Regions from separate parts of the Pseudomonas sp. FP1742 genome, predicted to be linked through region 1. Evidence: predicted binding sites of a transcription regulator. Region 1 holds the regulator's gene; the other holds the start of a gene.
The links. Region 1 encodes FliA, which starts transcription of late flagellar genes. Its sites were predicted from a motif close to CTAAAGTTTNNNNNNNNNNNGCCGNTAA; they were not measured.

Region 1 (12,330 bases):
TTGCGCGCTCCAAGGAGCTCAACACCCTGGCGGTGATGCTGGCCGGCGCCGGCGCCTTGCTGATTTTTGGCGGCGCGTTGGCCCAGGACTTGATGGAATTGATGCGGATAAACTTCACGCTGTCGCGGGAAGCGATTCTGGATCAGCGCAACATGGGCATCTTCCTGCTGCACTCGGGGCAGATCGCTCTGTTGGCGATTCAGCCGGTCATGATCACGTTGCTGCTGGCCGCGCTGATCGGTCCGATCTCCCTGGGAGGGTGGCTGTTCGCGGCAGGCTCCATGGCGCCCAAGTTCAGTCGCATGAACCCCGGCGCTGGCCTGAAGCGGATGTTCTCGGCCAAGGCGCTGGTGGAGCTGCTCAAGGCCCTGGCCAAGTTCTTCATCGTATTGTTCGTGGCGCTGGCGGTGTTGTCGTCGGACATCGATGATCTGCTGCGCATCGCCCATGAACCCTTGGACATGGCGATCATCCATAGTCTGCAAGTGGTGGGCTGGAGCACATTGTGGATGGCTTGCGGGCTGATCATCATCGCTGCGGTCGACGTGCCGGTGCAGCTGTGGGAAAGCCACAAAAAGCTGTTGATGACCAAGCAGGAAATCCGTGACGAACACAAGGATCAGGAAGGGCGGCCGGAGGTCAAGCAACGCATTCGCCAGCTACAGCGCGAGATGTCGCAGCGGCGGATGATGGCCGCGATCCCTGATGCCGACGTGGTGATCACCAACCCGACTCACTACGCTGTGGCGCTCAAGTACGATCCGGAAAAGGGCGGGGCGCCGATGCTGATCGCCAAGGGTAGCGACTTCCTGGCCTTGAAGATTCGCGAAATAGCGGTGGCCAACGAAGTGCTGTTGCTGGAGTCGCCGGCCCTGGCGCGTTCGATCTACTACTCCACGGAACTGGATCAGGAAATTCCTGGCGGGCTGTATCTGGCGGTGGCTCAGGTACTGGCTTACGTCTACCAGATCCGCCAGTACCGCGCGGGCAAGGGCAAGCGGCCGGATCCGCTCAAGGACGATTTGCCGATTCCGCCGGATTTGCGGCGCGATTCCTGATCGGGGCGCCTTTGCGATGAATGTCAAAAGTCAGGGAATGGCTAGGATATTGTCGATAATCAGATTCGCTCCGTCAGGTTCGACTCGTGCGATCTTACTGATGCCTTTGTGCCCGAATTCTAGTTTTTTTGGCTTGTTTTCATTATCGTTCCCTGGCTCATTTACTTGGCCTATCTCCTTGTCGTTTTCGTCAAAAAAATAAGCGATGAAGCCTTTAAGGGTATTGATGAACAAAAGGCTGAAAGATGAGGCGTGAGGCATCTTCCATGTCGTAAAAATTTCAAGTACTTGCTGTTTCAATGATTGGGAGTTCATGTCACATACCCCCTGCTTGTGTAAAAGGATATGAGAGTCAAACAGGCACTGGGTGGGCTGTCTACTATCAGAAATTACAGATGGGTACTAAAATCCGACAAGCGGCTAGATGTAGGCCAGCCTGTTTAGTCAGGGGGATTGTTTCGAATTTCTGAGCGCGCTTTGTAGGTCAGGGTGGTACCCAGATACGCTCAAGAATGGTCTGCTGATTCTGTCGGATTTATGGCGTGCTTCTTGAGAGATGGATTAGCGGTGTTACCCCGCACTCCGTTTGCCCGGGAGTCCCGCATACCTGTTAGTTTTGACAGTAGACAGTCAGTGCCATCTAGCGCTGTCATACCCATGGGGTTTCACCCAATTTATATCCTTGCTGTGGCGTCTCTGATTGTTTGATACGAGTGTCAAGGATTGGTATCGCATCAGAGTCCTCGAGGAGGCAGTCATGGAAAATCTTGAATATCGGAAACTGCAAGGGATGGAAGTGGAGTTTGTGTCGGGGAGGTTGGAGGAAAATCTTCGCGAACGGGCGATCGGTTACACCGTTACTTTCAATTTGGTTCTGGATTTCACGCATTTTGTGCAGATGGCGAACGTCTACATTCCGGACTATTTGAAAGAGGCAACTAACGCGATTCGGCCCGAATTGGGAGGGCTGGCCTATCATAACAACTACCGTCCGTTTAATAGTGATGCCGGGACGATCGTCAACAACGCAAAGCTTTTCGAACTCTTCACGAATCGTGATTCATACATGGAGGGCTGGATCGGTGGGGAGATGGAAAGGCGATATAGCAAGCCGGAGTTCACAATAGTTGGTGACAAGTTGTCCATCACGGCACGACAGGACTTTCGCTGGGAAGACGAGGGGCGCCAGATCGAGATCAAAGATCTTGGGATTATCCCCTTTCATTGGGCGCTTACCCTGATAGAACAGCTCGAGAAAGAGTCTGAAAAACTGACGCCTGTTTCGAGGGTGACGCTCATGTACACCCAAGAAGAGTCCGTCGTAATCGACGGTGTCGAAATGCTCAAGGGCGTACGTTACATCAATGGCAAAGCATTGAGTTTTGGTCCAATCACTGACAAACAGGTGCTGACCGCGGGCTGACTTATCAAATGCTCTGTTGTTGCGGTTGCCGAGCACGGGAAACTGTGTCCGGCTGCGCAGTCGTCGTAAAACCCTTGCGGGGACTTTCGAGCGCGCGACCCCGGCTCGAACGCAGCCTCGCAGGCTTGGCAGCTGTTACAAAAGCCCAATAAATCCCTCTATTTTCCGCCTCTGCAAAAGTTGGAAGGCTTCTTGCAGTAGCCGCCCTGCGCCTGCTTCAGGCGTCAAAAGTTTGCGTTAAAGGAACGGGGAAAACCGGTGGATCGCTCTCAGTTAATCAGCAATGCCCGCACAAACATTGCCGACCTCAGTCGGGGCAATCTGGGTGTGCCGCTGTTGCTGCTGGTCATGCTGGCCATGATGATGTTGCCGGTGCCGCCGTTCCTGCTGGACGTGTTTTTCACCTTCAACATTGCCTTGTCCATCGTTGTGTTGCTGGTCTGCGTGTACGCCTTGCGGCCACTGGATTTTGCGGTGTTCCCGACCATTCTGCTGGTGGCGACGTTGTTGCGACTGGCGCTGAACGTGGCCTCGACGCGGGTGGTGATGCTCCACGGTCAGGACGGCCATGCCGCCGCCGGCAAGGTGATTCAGGCCTTCGGCGAAGTGGTGATCGGCGGTAACTACGTGGTCGGTATCGTGGTCTTCGCGATTTTGATGATCATCAACTTTGTCGTGGTGACCAAGGGCGCCGGGCGGATTTCCGAGGTGAGCGCGCGTTTCACCCTCGATGCGATGCCGGGCAAACAGATGGCCATCGATGCCGACTTGAACGCCGGCCTGATCGACCAGAACCAGGCAAAACTGCGCCGGATGGAAGTAGCTCAGGAGGCCGAGTTCTACGGTTCCATGGATGGTGCCAGCAAATTCGTGCGCGGTGACGCCATCGCCGGCCTGCTGATTCTGTTCATCAACCTGATCGGTGGCATGGCGGTCGGGATCTTCCAGCACGGCATGAGCTTCGGTGACGCCGGCAAGGTTTACGCGCTGTTGACCATTGGTGACGGTTTGGTGGCGCAATTGCCATCACTGCTGTTGTCGACCGCCGCGGCGATCATGGTGACCCGTGCTTCCGGCTCGGAAGACATGGGCAAGCAGATCGGTCGCCAGATGTTCGCCTCGCCAAAAGCCTTGGCGGTAGCCGCTGGCTTGATGGCGGTGATGGGCCTGGTGCCGGGCATGCCGCATGTCTCCTTTCTGTCCATGGCGGCCCTGGCGGCCGGTGGCGCTTACCTGTTCTGGAAGAAGCAGAACGCCGTCAAGGTTCAGGCCCTGCAAGAGGTCAAGCGTCAGCAGGAGCTGCTGCCGTCGCCGGCCCGAGCTCAGGAAACCAAGGAGCTTGGCTGGGATGACGTGACGCCGATCGACATGATCGGCCTGGAAGTCGGCTACCGCCTGATTCCGCTGGTGGACCGCAACCAGGGTGGTCAGTTGCTGGCGCGGATCAAGGGTGTGCGTAAAAAGCTCTCCCAGGACCTGGGCTTCCTGATGCCGACTGTGCATATCCGTGACAACCTCGACCTCGCACCCAGTGCCTATCGCCTGACCCTGATGGGCGTGATCCTGGCTGAAGCCGAGATTTACCCGGACCGGGAACTGGCGATCAACCCGGGGCAGGTCTACGGCACGCTCAACGGCATTACCGCCAAAGATCCGGCTTTTGGCCTGGAAGCGGTGTGGATCGAAATCAGCCAGCGCGCCCAGGCGCAATCCCTCGGTTACACCGTGGTCGATGCCAGTACGGTCGTGGCAACCCACTTGAACCAGATTCTGTACAAGCATTCCAGCGAGCTGATCGGCCACGAAGAAGTCCAGCAACTCATGCAATTGCTGGCCAAAAGCTCACCGAAGCTGGCTGAAGAACTGGTGCCGGGGGTGGTTTCGCTGTCGCAACTGCTCAAAGTCTTGCAGGCGTTGCTGGCCGAGCAGGTGCCGGTACGGGACATTCGCAGCATCGCCGAAGCCATCGCGAACAACGCTGCCAAGAGTCAAGATACTGCCGCTTTGGTGGCCGCGGTGCGTGTCGGCGTATCCCGTGCAATCGTGCAAAGCATTGTAGGCACTGAGTCGGAGCTGCCTGTGATCACCTTGGAGCCAAGGTTGGAACAAATATTGCTCAATAGTCTTCAGAAGGCAGGACAAGGCTCGGAAGAGGGTGTTCTGCTGGAGCCAAGCATGGCGGAGAAACTGCAACGCTCATTGATCGATGCGGCGCAGCGTCAGGAAATGCAAGGTCAACCGGTGATTCTGCTGGTGGCCGGTCCGGTTCGCGCGATGCTCTCGCGATTCGGTCGGCTGGCAGTCCCGGGCTTGCACGTGTTGGCTTACCAGGAAATTCCTGACAACAAGCAAGTGACCATCGTTGCGACAGTAGGGCCCAACGGCTGAGGTAGTGGTTTATGCAAGTTAAGCGTTTTTTCGCCGCCGATATGCGTCAGGCCATGAAACTGGTTCGTGATGAGCTGGGCGCCGATGCCGCCATCATTGGCAATCGCCGGATCGCCGGTGGTGTCGAGCTGACGGCTGCCCTGGATTACAAATTGTCGGCGCTGGCCCCGCGTGTCCCGAACATGGAACTCGAGGACGAGCTGCGCAAGACCCAGTCGCGGATCGTCACTGCCCAGGCCGAGCTGAGCCTGCGCGGCGATGGCGAGAGCGACAAGACCACCAATCGCCAGTTGTTCGCCGGCCTGCCGTTGACCGCCGCCGAACCGCTGATCGAGCCAACCTACGCCGAACCTCGTCGTGCAGCGCCGGCCCCTGCGCCAGCCTCCGGCGGTGTGGACCCGCGCGCCTTCGATTCGATGCGTTTCGAACTCAATAGCCTGCGTGAACTGATGGAAGTGCAGCTTGGCTCGCTGGCCTGGAATCAGCTGCAAGGCAGCCGTCCGGCTCAGGCCAATCTTTGGCGTCGTCTGCAGCGTATCGGCCTGTCCGGCCCGTTGTCGCGAGATCTGCTGGCGCTGATTACCGACATTGAAGAGCCTCGTCAGGCCTGGCGCATGTTGCTCGCGCACCTGGCGCGGATGATTGCCACCCCGGAAGTCGAGCCGCTGGAAGAGGGTGGTGTCATTGCCATGGTCGGCCCGGCCGGCATGGGCAAGACCACCACACTGGCCAAGCTCGCGGCCCGTTACGTGCTCAAGTACGGCGCGCAGAACATCGCGCTGGTGAGCATGGACAGCTATCGCATTGGTGCTCAGGAACAGCTCAAGACCTTGGGCCGGATCCTCAACGTGTCGGTGACCCACGTCGACCCGGGTCAATCCCTGGTGCAGGCGCTGGAACCATTGCTGCGCAAACGCGTGGTGCTGATCGATACCGCCGGCCTTCAGGCCAGCGATCCGGCCCTGCGCATGCAGCTCGAAAGCCTGGCCGGGCGCGGCATCAAATCAAAAAATTATCTGGTTCTGGCAACCACCAGCCAGAAACAGGTTCTAACTGCCGCTTATCACAGTTACAAACGCTGCGGCCTCGCCGGCTGCATCCTGACTAAACTGGATGAAACGGCAAGTCTTGGCGAGGTGTTGAGCCTGGCTATCAGTCATGAGTTGCCGGTGGCTTACCTGACCGATGGTCCGCGGATCCCGGATGATTTGCATCTGCCGCGCCGTCATCAACTGGTCAGTCGCGCCGTTAGCGTGCAAATGCAGGAAGAACCCAGCGAAGAAGCCATGGCTGACATGTTCGCTGATATTTACCACAGCCCGACCAAGCAGGTTGGCTGAGGTATTAATGAACATTTTTTGTACCTACATCGATGGTCTGCCATGCATTGTTCCGATGGTGAACGCGCAGCCAGTAATGTGGCCTCCGTCTAAGTAAGACAAGGTAAAGAAATAACATGGGCAGCATGCATCCCGTACAGGTGATCGCGGTGACCGGCGGCAAAGGTGGCGTCGGGAAGACTAACGTGTCAGTGAACTTGTCCCTGGCTCTAGCTGAGCTCGGCCGGCGCGTCATGCTGCTGGATGCCGATCTGGGGCTGGCGAACGTCGACGTTCTGTTGGGACTGACACCCAAACGCACACTCGCCGACGTGATCGAAGGCCGCTGTGAGCTGCGCGACGTGCTGTTGCAGGGGCCTGGCGGAATCCGCATTGTCCCGGCCGCGTCCGGCACCCAGAGCATGGTTCATCTGAGCCCGGCCCAGCACGCCGGCCTGATCCAGGCATTCAGTGACATCGGCGACAACCTCGACGTATTGGTGATCGACACCGCCGCGGGCATTGGGGACTCGGTAGTCAGCTTCGTACGCGCCGCGCAGGAAGTCTTGCTGGTGGTATGCGATGAGCCGACCTCGATCACCGACGCCTACGCGCTGATCAAACTGCTTAACCGCGATTACGGCATGAACCGCTTCCGCGTCCTGGCCAACATGGCGCAGAGCCCGCAGGAAGGGCGCAACCTGTTCGCCAAGTTGACCAAGGTCACGGATCGCTTCCTCGACGTCGCCTTACAATACGTCGGTGCGGTGCCTTACGACGAAAGCGTGCGCAAGGCTGTGCAGAAGCAGCGTGCGGTCTACGAAGCCTTTCCGCGTTCCAAGTGCGCCCTGGCGTTCAAGGCCATCGCGCAAAAAGTCGATACCTGGCCACTGCCGGCCAACCCGCGTGGGCACTTGGAGTTTTTCGTCGAGCGCCTCGTGCAACAAACGGCAGGACCTGTGCTATGACAGCCAGCGGTTACAACCTCTACAAGAAGTCGGCACGTGACGCGCAGTACGAGCTGATCGAGCGTTACGCGCCATTGGTCAAACGCATTGCCTACCACTTGCTGGCGCGTCTGCCGGCCAGTGTCCAGGTCGAAGACCTGATCCAGGCCGGGATGATCGGCCTGCTTGAAGTATCAACCAAATACGACGCCAGCAAAGGCGCGAGTTTCGAGACGTACGCGGGCATTCGAATCCGCGGCGCGATGCTCGATGAAGTGCGCAAGGGGGACTGGGCGCCACGTTCGGTCCACCGCAATACCCGCATGGTCAGCGACGCGATTCGCTCGATTGAAGCTAAAACCGGCCGTGACGCTAAAGATCACGAAGTTGCGGCCGAACTCCAATTGAGTCTCGACGATTATTACGGGATTTTGAACGACACCCTGGGCAGCCGGTTATTCAGTTTCGACGATCTGTTGCAGGACGGCGAACACGAAGGGCTGCATGAGGATGGCGCGAGTGCTCATCTCGAGCCGTCACGCGATCTGGAAGATGAACGCTTCCAGGCAGCGCTGGCGGACGCGATTGCCAATTTGCCGGAGCGTGAGCGACTGGTGTTGGCGCTGTACTACGACGAGGAGTTGAATCTCAAGGAAATCGGTGAGGTCCTGGGGGTCAGCGAGTCGCGGGTCAGCCAGTTACACAGCCAGTGCGCGGCCCGTTTGCGGGGGCGTTTGGGGGAGTGGCGAGCGCGCTGAAGGCAGTGTGGGGACACTGCGAATGGAGCCGGTGTGGGGTTGAACTGCACCGGTCTCGATCTGTTGTGCTCCAGACAGTCATTGAGTGCTTTGCCGGATTGATTGAAATGGCGCGTCCAGGTGCTGGGCGCGTTTAAGACTGCTTGGAGGTCGAATTGGACAAGAACATGAAAATCCTCATCGTTGATGACTTCTCAACGATGCGGCGGATCATAAAAAACCTGTTGCGTGACCTTGGGTTCACCAACACGGTCGAGGCTGACGATGGCACCACTGCCATTCCGGTTCTCAACAGCGGGAGCATCGACTTTCTGGTAACGGACTGGAACATGCCGGGCATGACCGGTATCGATCTGCTGCGTCACGTGCGCGCCGATGAAAAGCTCAAGCATCTGCCAGTGCTGATGGTGACCGCCGAAGCCAAGCGCGAGCAAATCATCGAAGCGGCCCAGGCCGGTGTTAACGGCTATGTGGTCAAACCCTTCACAGCCCAGGCGTTGAAAGAAAAAATCGAGAAGATTTTCGAACGCATCGGCTGATGTACTGCGCACGGGGGAGCTATGGAGCATAACGAATCTTCACAGGGCGATTTCGAGTCGACCCTGAAAAAACACGCGGTCGAACTGGTCGAAAGCCTTGAAAAAGGCAGGTTCGGCGACGCTGTGCAACTGATCCATGAGCTCAACCAGACCCGTGACCGCGGCCTGTATCAGGAAGTAGGCAAGCTCACCCGCGAGCTGCATAGCGCGATCGTCAATTTCCAGATTGACCCGCACATGCCGCAAGCCGAGGAAGTGTCTCAGATCACGGATGCCACCGAGCGCCTGTCCTATGTGGTCAAGCTGACCGAGGCCGCGGCCAACCGCACCATGGACCTGGTGGAAAACGCCACGCCGCTGATCAACAGCCTGAGCGACGAAGCTCAGGCGCTGAGCACGGATTGGGGGCGGTTCATGCGTCGCGAAGTCGGGGCTGAAGAGTTCCGCGAACTGGCCCGGCGGGTCGACGGTTTCCTGACACGCAGCAGTGAAGACAACCGCGTCGTGTCGAGCAACCTCAACGACATTTTGCTGGCCCAGGATTACCAGGACCTAACCGGTCAGGTGATCAAGCGTGTGACCCAACTGGTCACCGAAGTTGAAAGCAACCTGCTCAAGCTCGTACTCATGGCCAGCCAGGTAGACCGCTTTGCGGGTATCGAACATGACCGTGAAGCGATGCTGGCTGAAAAAGATCCGCAAAAACATCTCTCTCAGGGTGAAGGTCCGCAGATTCATGCCGATAAAAGAGAAGACGTTGTGTCCGGTCAGGACGATGTGGACGATTTGCTATCCAGTCTTGGATTTTAGTTTTCTGGGTTTTTAGACCTGTAGGAGCACCCCCTTAATGAGCTTCGGCGCCGATGAAGAGATCCTTCAGGATTTCCTGGTTGAGGCCGGCGAGATTCTAGAGCAACTGTCCGAGCAACTGGTCGAGCTGGAAAGCCGACCTGATGATGCGGACTTGCTCAATGCAATTTTTCGCGGTTTTCACACTGTAAAAGGGGGCGCCGGCTTCCTCCAGCTCAATGAGCTGGTGGAGTGCTGTCACATCGCCGAGAACGTGTTCGACATCCTGCGCAAGGGTGAGCGGCGCGTCGACTCGGAACTGATGGACGTGGTTCTCGAAGCGCTGGACGCGGTGAACAGCATGTTCAGCGAAGTCCGCGAACGCAGCCCGATCACGGCTGCCACGCCTGAATTGCTCGCGGCGCTGGCCCGTCTGGCCGAGCCGCAAATGGCTGATGAAGCTGCACCTGTCGCTGACGTGGTGCAAGAGCCTGCCGCCGAAAGTGAATCCGGTGACATCACCGATAACGAATTCGAACAGTTGCTGGACTCGCTGAACGCCGTCAAGGCTCAGGCCGAGGCGCCCGCCGTTGTTCCAGTGCCGGCGCCGACTGGCGATGCGGCAGCCAGCGACGAAATCACCGACGCCGAGTTCGAGTCGTTGCTCGATCAATTGCACGGCAAAGGCCAGTTCGCCCCCGATGCCGTGGCCGCCGCGCCTACCGCACCGGCGGCCCCGAAAGCGGCCGGCGACAGCTCCGACATCACCGACGACGAGTTCGAAGCACTGCTCGACCAGTTGCACGGCAAAGGCACCTTTGCGGTCGATGCTCTGGAATCGGCCATTGCTTCGGTTCCGACCCCGGCTGCGCCAACCGCCGCTGCGGCCGGCAGCGATCTGATCTCCGATCACGAGTTCGAATCGCTGCTCGACGAATTGCACGGCAAGGGCAAGTTCACTGAAGTGGGCACCGGTTCTGCCGCTTCTTCGGTAGCGGCCCCGGTTGCCAAGGCTGCGGCGCCAGCGCCCGTGGCCAAAGCGCCCGAGCCAAAAGCCGAAGCGCCGAAGCCTGCCGCCGCTGCTGCACCGGCGCCTGCTCGCGCCCCGGCCGCACCACCCGCGGAAAAACCGGCCAGTGAAGCCGAGACCACCGTGCGGGTCGATACCGCGCGTCTGGACGAAATCATGAACATGGTCGGCGAGTTGGTACTGGTGCGTAACCGCCTGGTCCGGCTGGGCCTCAACAGCGGCGACGAAGCCATGTCCAAGGCCGTGTCGAACCTCGACGTGGTCACGGCCGACCTGCAAACCGCGGTCATGAAGACCCGGATGCAGCCGATCAAGAAAGTCTTCGGGCGCTTCCCGCGCCTGGTTCGCGACCTGGCTCGCCAGCTCAAGAAAGAGATCAACCTGGAGCTGGTCGGCGAAGAAACCGACCTCGACAAGAACCTCGTCGAGGCTTTGGCCGACCCGTTGGTCCACTTGGTGCGCAACTCGGTCGACCACGGTATCGAAGAGCCGGCTGATCGCGAAGCGATGGGCAAGCCTCGCAGCGGCAAGGTGATTCTGTCCGCTGAACAGGAAGGCGACCACATCCTGCTGTCCATCTCCGATGACGGCAAGGGCATGGACGCTGATGTCCTGCGCGGTATCGCCGTGAAAAAAGGTTTGATGGACAAGGATGCGGCGGACCGTCTCAGCGAGTCCGATTGCTTCAACCTGATCTTCGCGCCGGGCTTCTCGACCAAGACCGAGATCTCCGACGTGTCCGGTCGTGGCGTGGGCATGGACGTGGTGAAGACCAAGATCGCCCAGCTCAACGGCACCATCAATATCTACTCGACCAAGGGCAAGGGCTCGAAGATCGTCATCAAGGTCCCGTTGACCCTGGCGATCATGCCGACGCTGATGGTCATGCTCGGCAACCAGGCGTTCGCGTTCCCGCTGGTGAACGTCAACGAGATCTTCCACCTCGACCTGTCGCGCACCAACGTGGTGGACGGCCAGGAAGTGGTGATCGTGCGGGACAAGGCGCTGCCCTTGTTCTACCTCAAGCGCTGGCTGGTCAGCTCCGCCGCTCACGAAGAGCAGCGCGAAGGCCATGTGGTGATCCTTTCGGTGGGCACTCAGCGAATCGGCTTCGTCGTCGATCAGTTGGTGGGCCAGGAAGAAGTGGTCATCAAGCCATTGGGCAAAATGCTCCAGGGAACCCCGGGCATGTCCGGCGCCACCATCACCGGTGACGGCCGCATTGCACTGATTCTCGATGTTCCGAGCATGCTCAAGCGTTACGCCGCACGGCGTATTTGATTCTGGGGGAGCGGGGCGCCAGAGCCTCGCCCCGTCTAACGGAGTGTTTATGGCAGTCAAAGTCCTGGTGGTGGACGATTCGGGGTTTTTCCGCCGCCGCGTCTCGGAAATTCTTGCAGCGGATTCAAATATCCAGGTCGTCGGTACGGCGACCAACGGAAAAGAGGCGATCGATCAGGCCCTGGCCCTCAAGCCAGACGTGATCACCATGGACTACGAGATGCCGATGATGGATGGCATCACGGCGGTGCGGCACATCATGCAGCGCTGCCCGACCCCGGTGTTGATGTTCTCTTCGCTGACCCACGAAGGCGCCCGGGTCACCCTCGATGCGCTGGACGCCGGCGCGGTGGACTTCCTGCCGAAGAATTTCGAAGACATCTCCCGTAACCCGGAGAAGGTCAAGCAACTGCTGTGCGAGAAGATTCTCAGCATCTCGCGCAGTAACCGTCGTGTCAGCGCCTACACTCCACCGGCACCGGTTGCTGCGCCAGCCCCGACGCCTGCACCTTCGAGCGTTGGCAGCTACGGCAGCAGCGCGCCTGCGCGTCCGGCACCGGCACCGATTGCGGCGCGCCCCCATGCAGCAGCTCCGTCATCTCCTGCGCCGAAACGCAAAGCCTACAAACTGGTCGCCATCGGCACCTCCACCGGTGGCCCGGTTGCACTGCAACGGGTCCTGACCCAGTTGCCTGCCAACTTCCCGGCACCGATCGTGTTGATCCAGCACATGCCGGCAGCCTTCACCAAGGCCTTCGCCGAGCGCCTGGACAAGCTGTGCCGCATCAGCGTCAAGGA
Region 2 (5,670 bases), 1.6 Mb from region 1:
CCTGTCCAAATGGGTCGGCGAGCGGATTCTCGAAAGGGCGCGGGAACGTGGGGTGCGGGTCAACCTTTACCGCCCCGGCAACATCAGCTTCAACAGCCTCACCGGCGTCTGCCAGCCCCACAAGAATCGCCTGATGCTAATGCTCAAGGGCTCGATCCAGCTCGGCCAGGTGCCAGAGTTCGCACTGAATTTCGACCTGATGCCGGTGGATTTTCTCGCCCGTTTCATCGCCTTTCATGCCAGCCGTTACCAGGCCGAAAAAGCGGTGTTCAACCTGCACAACCCCGAACCCCTGAGCTGGGACACCTACGTGGCGTCCTTTCGCGAAGCCGGTCGGGAATTCTCGATGGTCAGCGTCGCCGACTGGCAGCAGCAACTGGGCCGGGTCGACAGCGATAACGCGCTGTTTGGCGTACTGGGTTTCTACCTCAACGGCTTTGAGGAAGACATCGGCGACATCTCGATGATCGGCCACGACAACGCTCAGGCGGGCGTGCGGCAGATGGGCGCGCACTACCCGGAAAAATCCCCGGCGCTGCTGCGACGCGGCTGCGACTACCTCAAAGAAATCAACTTCATCTGATTCACCTAACCAAGCACGGAGCAAAAACCATGAACACTCTGCAACCCGATACCCTGATCAAAAACCCTCAAGGCTGTCATGTTGTGTCTTCGGTGAACGTACCGGCTGACGCAGCGCAAGTCTGGGCGGTGGTCGGTAACTTTTCCGGCTTCGACAAATTCATTCCGGCGCTGTCGCACATCGAGATGACGGGTGAAGGCGTATCGTCGCTGCGCAAGAAATTCTTCAAGGACGGCAACCTGGTGGTCGAGCAGCTCAACTCCCGGGATGACCAGGCGCTGAACATGACTTGGACTACCATCTACAACACCTTGGGCGTGGCCAATTTGTGGGCGGCGATGAATGTGGAATCCCTGGGCGCAGACAAGTCGCGGGCAACCTGGACCATCATCGCCGAACCGGCCCAGGGCGGGGCCGAGGCCCTGCCGGGGTTCAAGGATTTCGTTCAGGGGTTTGCCGATGATGCGATGGGGAATGTGGTGAAGCTGTTTGTTTAAGGCTTCGGTTTGGCGGTGACTGATCTACCGCTTTCGCGGGCAAGCCCGCTCCCACAGGGAATGTGTGTACGACACAGACCATGTGGGAGCGGGTTTGCCCGCGATTCAACGATAACGCGGTTCAACTGACCTCAATCAGATCTTGAAGCTATCAACCAGTTGCTTCAACCGATTGGCCTGCTGGGACAGCGCATCGCAATCCTTCAATGTTTCATTGAGGTTGGCCACGCTCTGCTGGTTCAGCAGGTTGATCTGGCTGACGTCGACATTGAGGGTTTCCACCACGGCGGTCTGCTCTTCGGTCGCCGCAGCCACCGATTGGTTCATACCGTCGATTTCGCCGATGCGCTGGGTCACGCTGACCAGCCGCAGGCCGGCCTGGTTCGCGACTTCTACGCTCTGCTCGCTGGATGCCTGACTGGCGTTCATGGTGGTCACCGCTTCGCGAGAACCGATCTGCAGCGAGCTGATCATCTTGTGGATCTCTTCCGCCGATTCCTGGGTGCGATGAGCAAGGTTGCGCACCTCGTCCGCCACCACCGCAAAACCACGACCGGCCTCACCGGCACGGGCCGCTTCGATGGCCGCGTTGAGCGCCAGCAAATTGGTCTGTTGGGAGATGCCTTTGATCACGTCCAGAATGTGGCCGATGTTGTCGGTGCTCGCGTTCAGGGTTTCGATCTGCGTGCAGGACAGGCTGATTTTCTGCGACAGTTCGGTCATGGCCAGAATGGTTTGTTCCACCACCTGACGGCCGTCATCGGCCTGCTCGCTCGCGCCGCTGGCGTGCTGCGAAGCATCGGCGGCGTTGCGGGCGATTTCCTGGGTGGCGGCACCCAATTGGTTGATCGCCGCGGCCACGCTGTTGGTGCGGGCGCTTTGTTCGTCGGATCCGATGATCGAGGCGTTGGACGATGCCATCACCCGTTGCGACAGGTCATGAACCTGGCGGGTCGCCGAGGACACTTCGCAAATCGACGCGTGAATCCGCTCCACGAACTGGTTGAAGGAACCGCCCAACTCGCCGAACTCATCTTTGCTTTCCACGACCAGACGCCGGGTCAGGTCGCCCTCGCCCTGAGCGATGTCCTGCATTGCACGGCCCATCGTGGTCAGCGGACGCATCAACACGTTGATCAGCAGACTCAGCAGCACTGCAATGGCGGTTACGGCAATGAACATCGCGATCAGCGCCGAAGTGCGGAACTGGCTCAGTGGCGCGTAGGCCTTGGCCTTGTCGATCGACAGACCGACGTACCACTCGGCATTCGGCAATCCACTCACTGGCGTGAACGAGAGGATGCGATCCTGCTTGTTCAGTTCGACTTCCTGGTTGCCCTTTTCGATGCGGACGCTGGAACCCGGATAGATGTCTTTCAGGTTCTTCATCACCTGATCCTTGTCCGGGCTGACGATCACCTGACCGTCGGCGCTGACGAGGAATGCGTGACCGATGCCACCGAAATCCACCGAGTTGATGATCTTCACCAGGGTTTCCAGGCTCAGGTCACCACCGACAACGCCCAGCAGTTCGCCGTTCTTTTTCACCGGCATCGCGATGGTCACTACCAGCCCGCCGACCGCGGCCATGTAAGGCGGGGTCAGCATGGTCTTGTCGGCGACCACGGCTTGTTTGTACCAGGGGCGCTGGCGCGGATCGTAGCCATCCGGCATCTTCGCGTCCGGGCGTTGGGTGAACACGCCATTGGCCTGCCCGACGTAGGTGAACTGGAAGTTCGTGGTCAGTGCCGGTTGATCGACCAGTCCCGGCAGATCGGCATTGGCACCTTGATGGGCGACGTTCTGCGCGAGATTTTCCAGGACCAGCACGCGGCCGCTCATCCAGTTCTGCACGCTGCTGGCGGTCAGGTCGCCGGCTTGCTCAACGGAGGATTCGAGGTTTTGCCGGATGGTGTTTCGCTGCAGATAGTCGTTGTACAAAGTGAACAACGCAAAAGCCAGCACCACGACGCCTGAAGCGGCTAGCAGGATTTTATGGCTGAACTTGAGATTCATTTCATGGGACTTCTTATGCCAAAAGTGGGGATGCGTTCCGGGTTGCAACATTCCATGTAACAGCGCAGATGGCATTTTTAAGCCGCTCTACTTTGGTGCACGCATGTGTCACCAGTCTTTCGGCACGAGCGGGAGAAAACTTAGGGATTTGTACGAAACCCGTCAGATACCCGCCGAACGGCGTGCTAGAGAGAACGGATTACTGGGCGTTGGTCTGTATCTGGTGTTGCTGGCTCGACAGAGTAGCGAGGCATGCAGACGTGGGATCTGACCCGCTTCGGACTTGAATTTCTATAAGCCCAGAAAGACAAAACCCCTGTCTGCATACGCAGACAGGGGTTTCGGAATTCAATCTTGACGATGACCTACTCTCACATGGGGAAACCCCACACTACCATCGGCGATGCATCGTTTCACTGCTGAGTTCGGGATGGGATCAGGTGGTTCCAATGCTCTATGGTCGTCAAGAAATTCTGTGACCAGCCCGTTACAGCGGTAACGTGCCAGCAAAATCGGTGACTTCTACTAAAACAAAACCCCTACCTGCATATGCAGATAGGGGTTTCGGAATTTAATCTTGACGATGACCTACTCTCACATGGGGAAACCCCACACTACCATCGGCGATGCATCGTTTCACTGCTGAGTTCGGGATGGGATCAGGTGGTTCCAATGCTCTATGGTCGTCAAGAAATTCGGGTACCGAACCGTCTTTCGACGCTTCAGCAAATTGGGTATGCGATAGTTTGTGTGTTTGCTTCTCGAACTTTCGGTTCATTGCGTCTTCACACACCGCAATCTGGCTCTTTAAGCGCAAATTGCTTGGGTGTTATATGGTCAAGCCTCACGGGCAATTAGTATTGGTTAGCTCAACGCCTCACAGCGCTTACACACCCAACCTATCAACGTCGTAGTCTTCGACGGCCCTTCAGGGGACTCAAGGTCCCAGTGAGATCTCATCTTGAGGCTAGTTTCCCGCTTAGATGCTTTCAGCGGTTATCTATTCCGAACATAGCTACCCGGCAATGCCACTGGCGTGACAACCGGAACACCAGAGGTTCGTCCACTCCGGTCCTCTCGTACTAGGAGCAGCCCCTCTCAAATCTCAAACGTCCACGGCAGATAGGGACCGAACTGTCTCACGACGTTCTAAACCCAGCTCGCGTACCACTTTAAATGGCGAACAGCCATACCCTTGGGACCGGCTTCAGCCCCAGGATGTGATGAGCCGACATCGAGGTGCCAAACACCGCCGTCGATATGAACTCTTGGGCGGTATCAGCCTGTTATCCCCGGAGTACCTTTTATCCGTTGAGCGATGGCCCTTCCATACAGAACCACCGGATCACTAAGACCTACTTTCGTACCTGCTCGACGTGTCTGTCTCGCAGTCAAGCGCGCTTTTGCCTTTATACTCTACGACCGATTTCCGACCGGTCTGAGCGCACCTTCGTACTCCTCCGTTACTCTTTAGGAGGAGACCGCCCCAGTCAAACTACCCACCATACACTGTCCTCGATCCGGATAACGGACCTGAGTTAGAACCTCAAAGTTGCCAGGGTGGTATTTCAAGGATGGCTCCACGCGAACTGGCGTCCACGCTTCAAAGCCTCCCACCTATCCTACACAAGCAAATTCAAAGTCCAGTGCAAAGCTATAGTAAAGGTTCACGGGGTCTTTCCGTCTAGCCGCGGATACACTGCATCTTCACAGCGATTTCAATTTCACTGAGTCTCGGGTGGAGACAGCGCCGCCATCGTTACGCCATTCGTGCAGGTCGGAACTTACCCGACAAGGAATTTCGCTACCTTAGGACCGTTATAGTTACGGCCGCCGTTTACCGGGGCTTCGATCAAGAGCTTCGCGTTAGCTAACCCCATCAATTAACCTTCCGGCACCGGGCAGGCGTCACACCCTATACGTCCACTTTCGTGTTTGCAGAGTGCTGTGTTTTTAATAAACAGTCGCAGCGGCCTGGTATCTTCGACCGGCGTGGGCTTACGCAGTAAATGCTTCACCCTCACCGGCGCACCTTCTCCCGAAGTTACGGTGCCATTTTGCCTAGTTCCTTCACCCGAGTTCTCTCAAGCGCCTTGGTATTCTCTACCCAACCACCTGTGTCGGTTTGGGGTACGGTTCCTGGTTACCTGAAGCTTAGAAGCTTTTCTTGGAAGCATGGCATCAACCACTTCGTGTTCTAAAAGAACACTCGTCATCAGCTCTCGGCCTTAGAATCCCGGATTTACCTAAGATTCCAGCCTACCACCTTAAACTTGGACAACCAACGCCAAGCTGGCCTAGCCTTCTCCGTCCCTCCATCGCAATAACCAGAAGTACAGGAATATTAACCTGTTTTCCATCGACTACGCTTTTCAGCCTCGCCTTAGGGACCGACTAACCCTGCGTCGATTAACGTTGCGCAGGAAACCTTGGTCTTTCGGCGTGGGTGTTTTTCACACCCATTGTCGTTACTCATGTCAGCATTCGCACTTCTGATACCTCCAGCAAGCTTCTCAACTCACCTTCACAGGCTTACAGAACGCTCCTCTACCGCATCACCTAAGTGATACCGTA

Region 2: a site for FliA is predicted at 3,213-3,240, ahead of PSH64_RS00605 (methyl-accepting chemotaxis protein). Genes of this name have one in related genera too.

Annotation. Positions count from the first base shown of each region.
Region 1 covers NZ_CP117460.1:1,753,687-1,766,016, forward strand. Annotated here, with positions in the region: gene flhB (flagellar biosynthesis protein FlhB) at 1-1,058, shown strand, start outside; gene PSH64_RS07860 (hypothetical protein) at 1,089-1,373, opposite strand; gene PSH64_RS07865 (hypothetical protein) at 1,816-2,481, shown strand; gene flhA (flagellar biosynthesis protein FlhA) at 2,740-4,869, shown strand; gene flhF (flagellar biosynthesis protein FlhF) at 4,881-6,209, shown strand; gene fleN (flagellar synthesis regulator FleN) at 6,326-7,156, shown strand; gene fliA (RNA polymerase sigma factor FliA) at 7,153-7,893, shown strand; gene PSH64_RS07890 (chemotaxis response regulator CheY) at 8,061-8,432, shown strand; gene PSH64_RS07895 (protein phosphatase CheZ) at 8,454-9,242, shown strand; gene PSH64_RS07900 (chemotaxis protein CheA) at 9,280-11,532, shown strand; gene PSH64_RS07905 (chemotaxis response regulator protein-glutamate methylesterase) at 11,582-12,330, shown strand, end outside.
Region 2 covers NZ_CP117460.1:123,264-128,933, reverse strand. Annotated here, with positions in the region: gene PSH64_RS00615 (non-ribosomal peptide synthetase) at 1-583, shown strand, start outside; gene PSH64_RS00610 (SRPBCC family protein) at 613-1,080, shown strand; gene PSH64_RS00605 (methyl-accepting chemotaxis protein) at 1,216-3,096, opposite strand; rRNA gene rrf (5S ribosomal RNA) at 3,449-3,564, opposite strand; rRNA gene rrf (5S ribosomal RNA) at 3,672-3,787, opposite strand; rRNA gene PSH64_RS00590 (23S ribosomal RNA) at 3,930-5,670, opposite strand, start outside.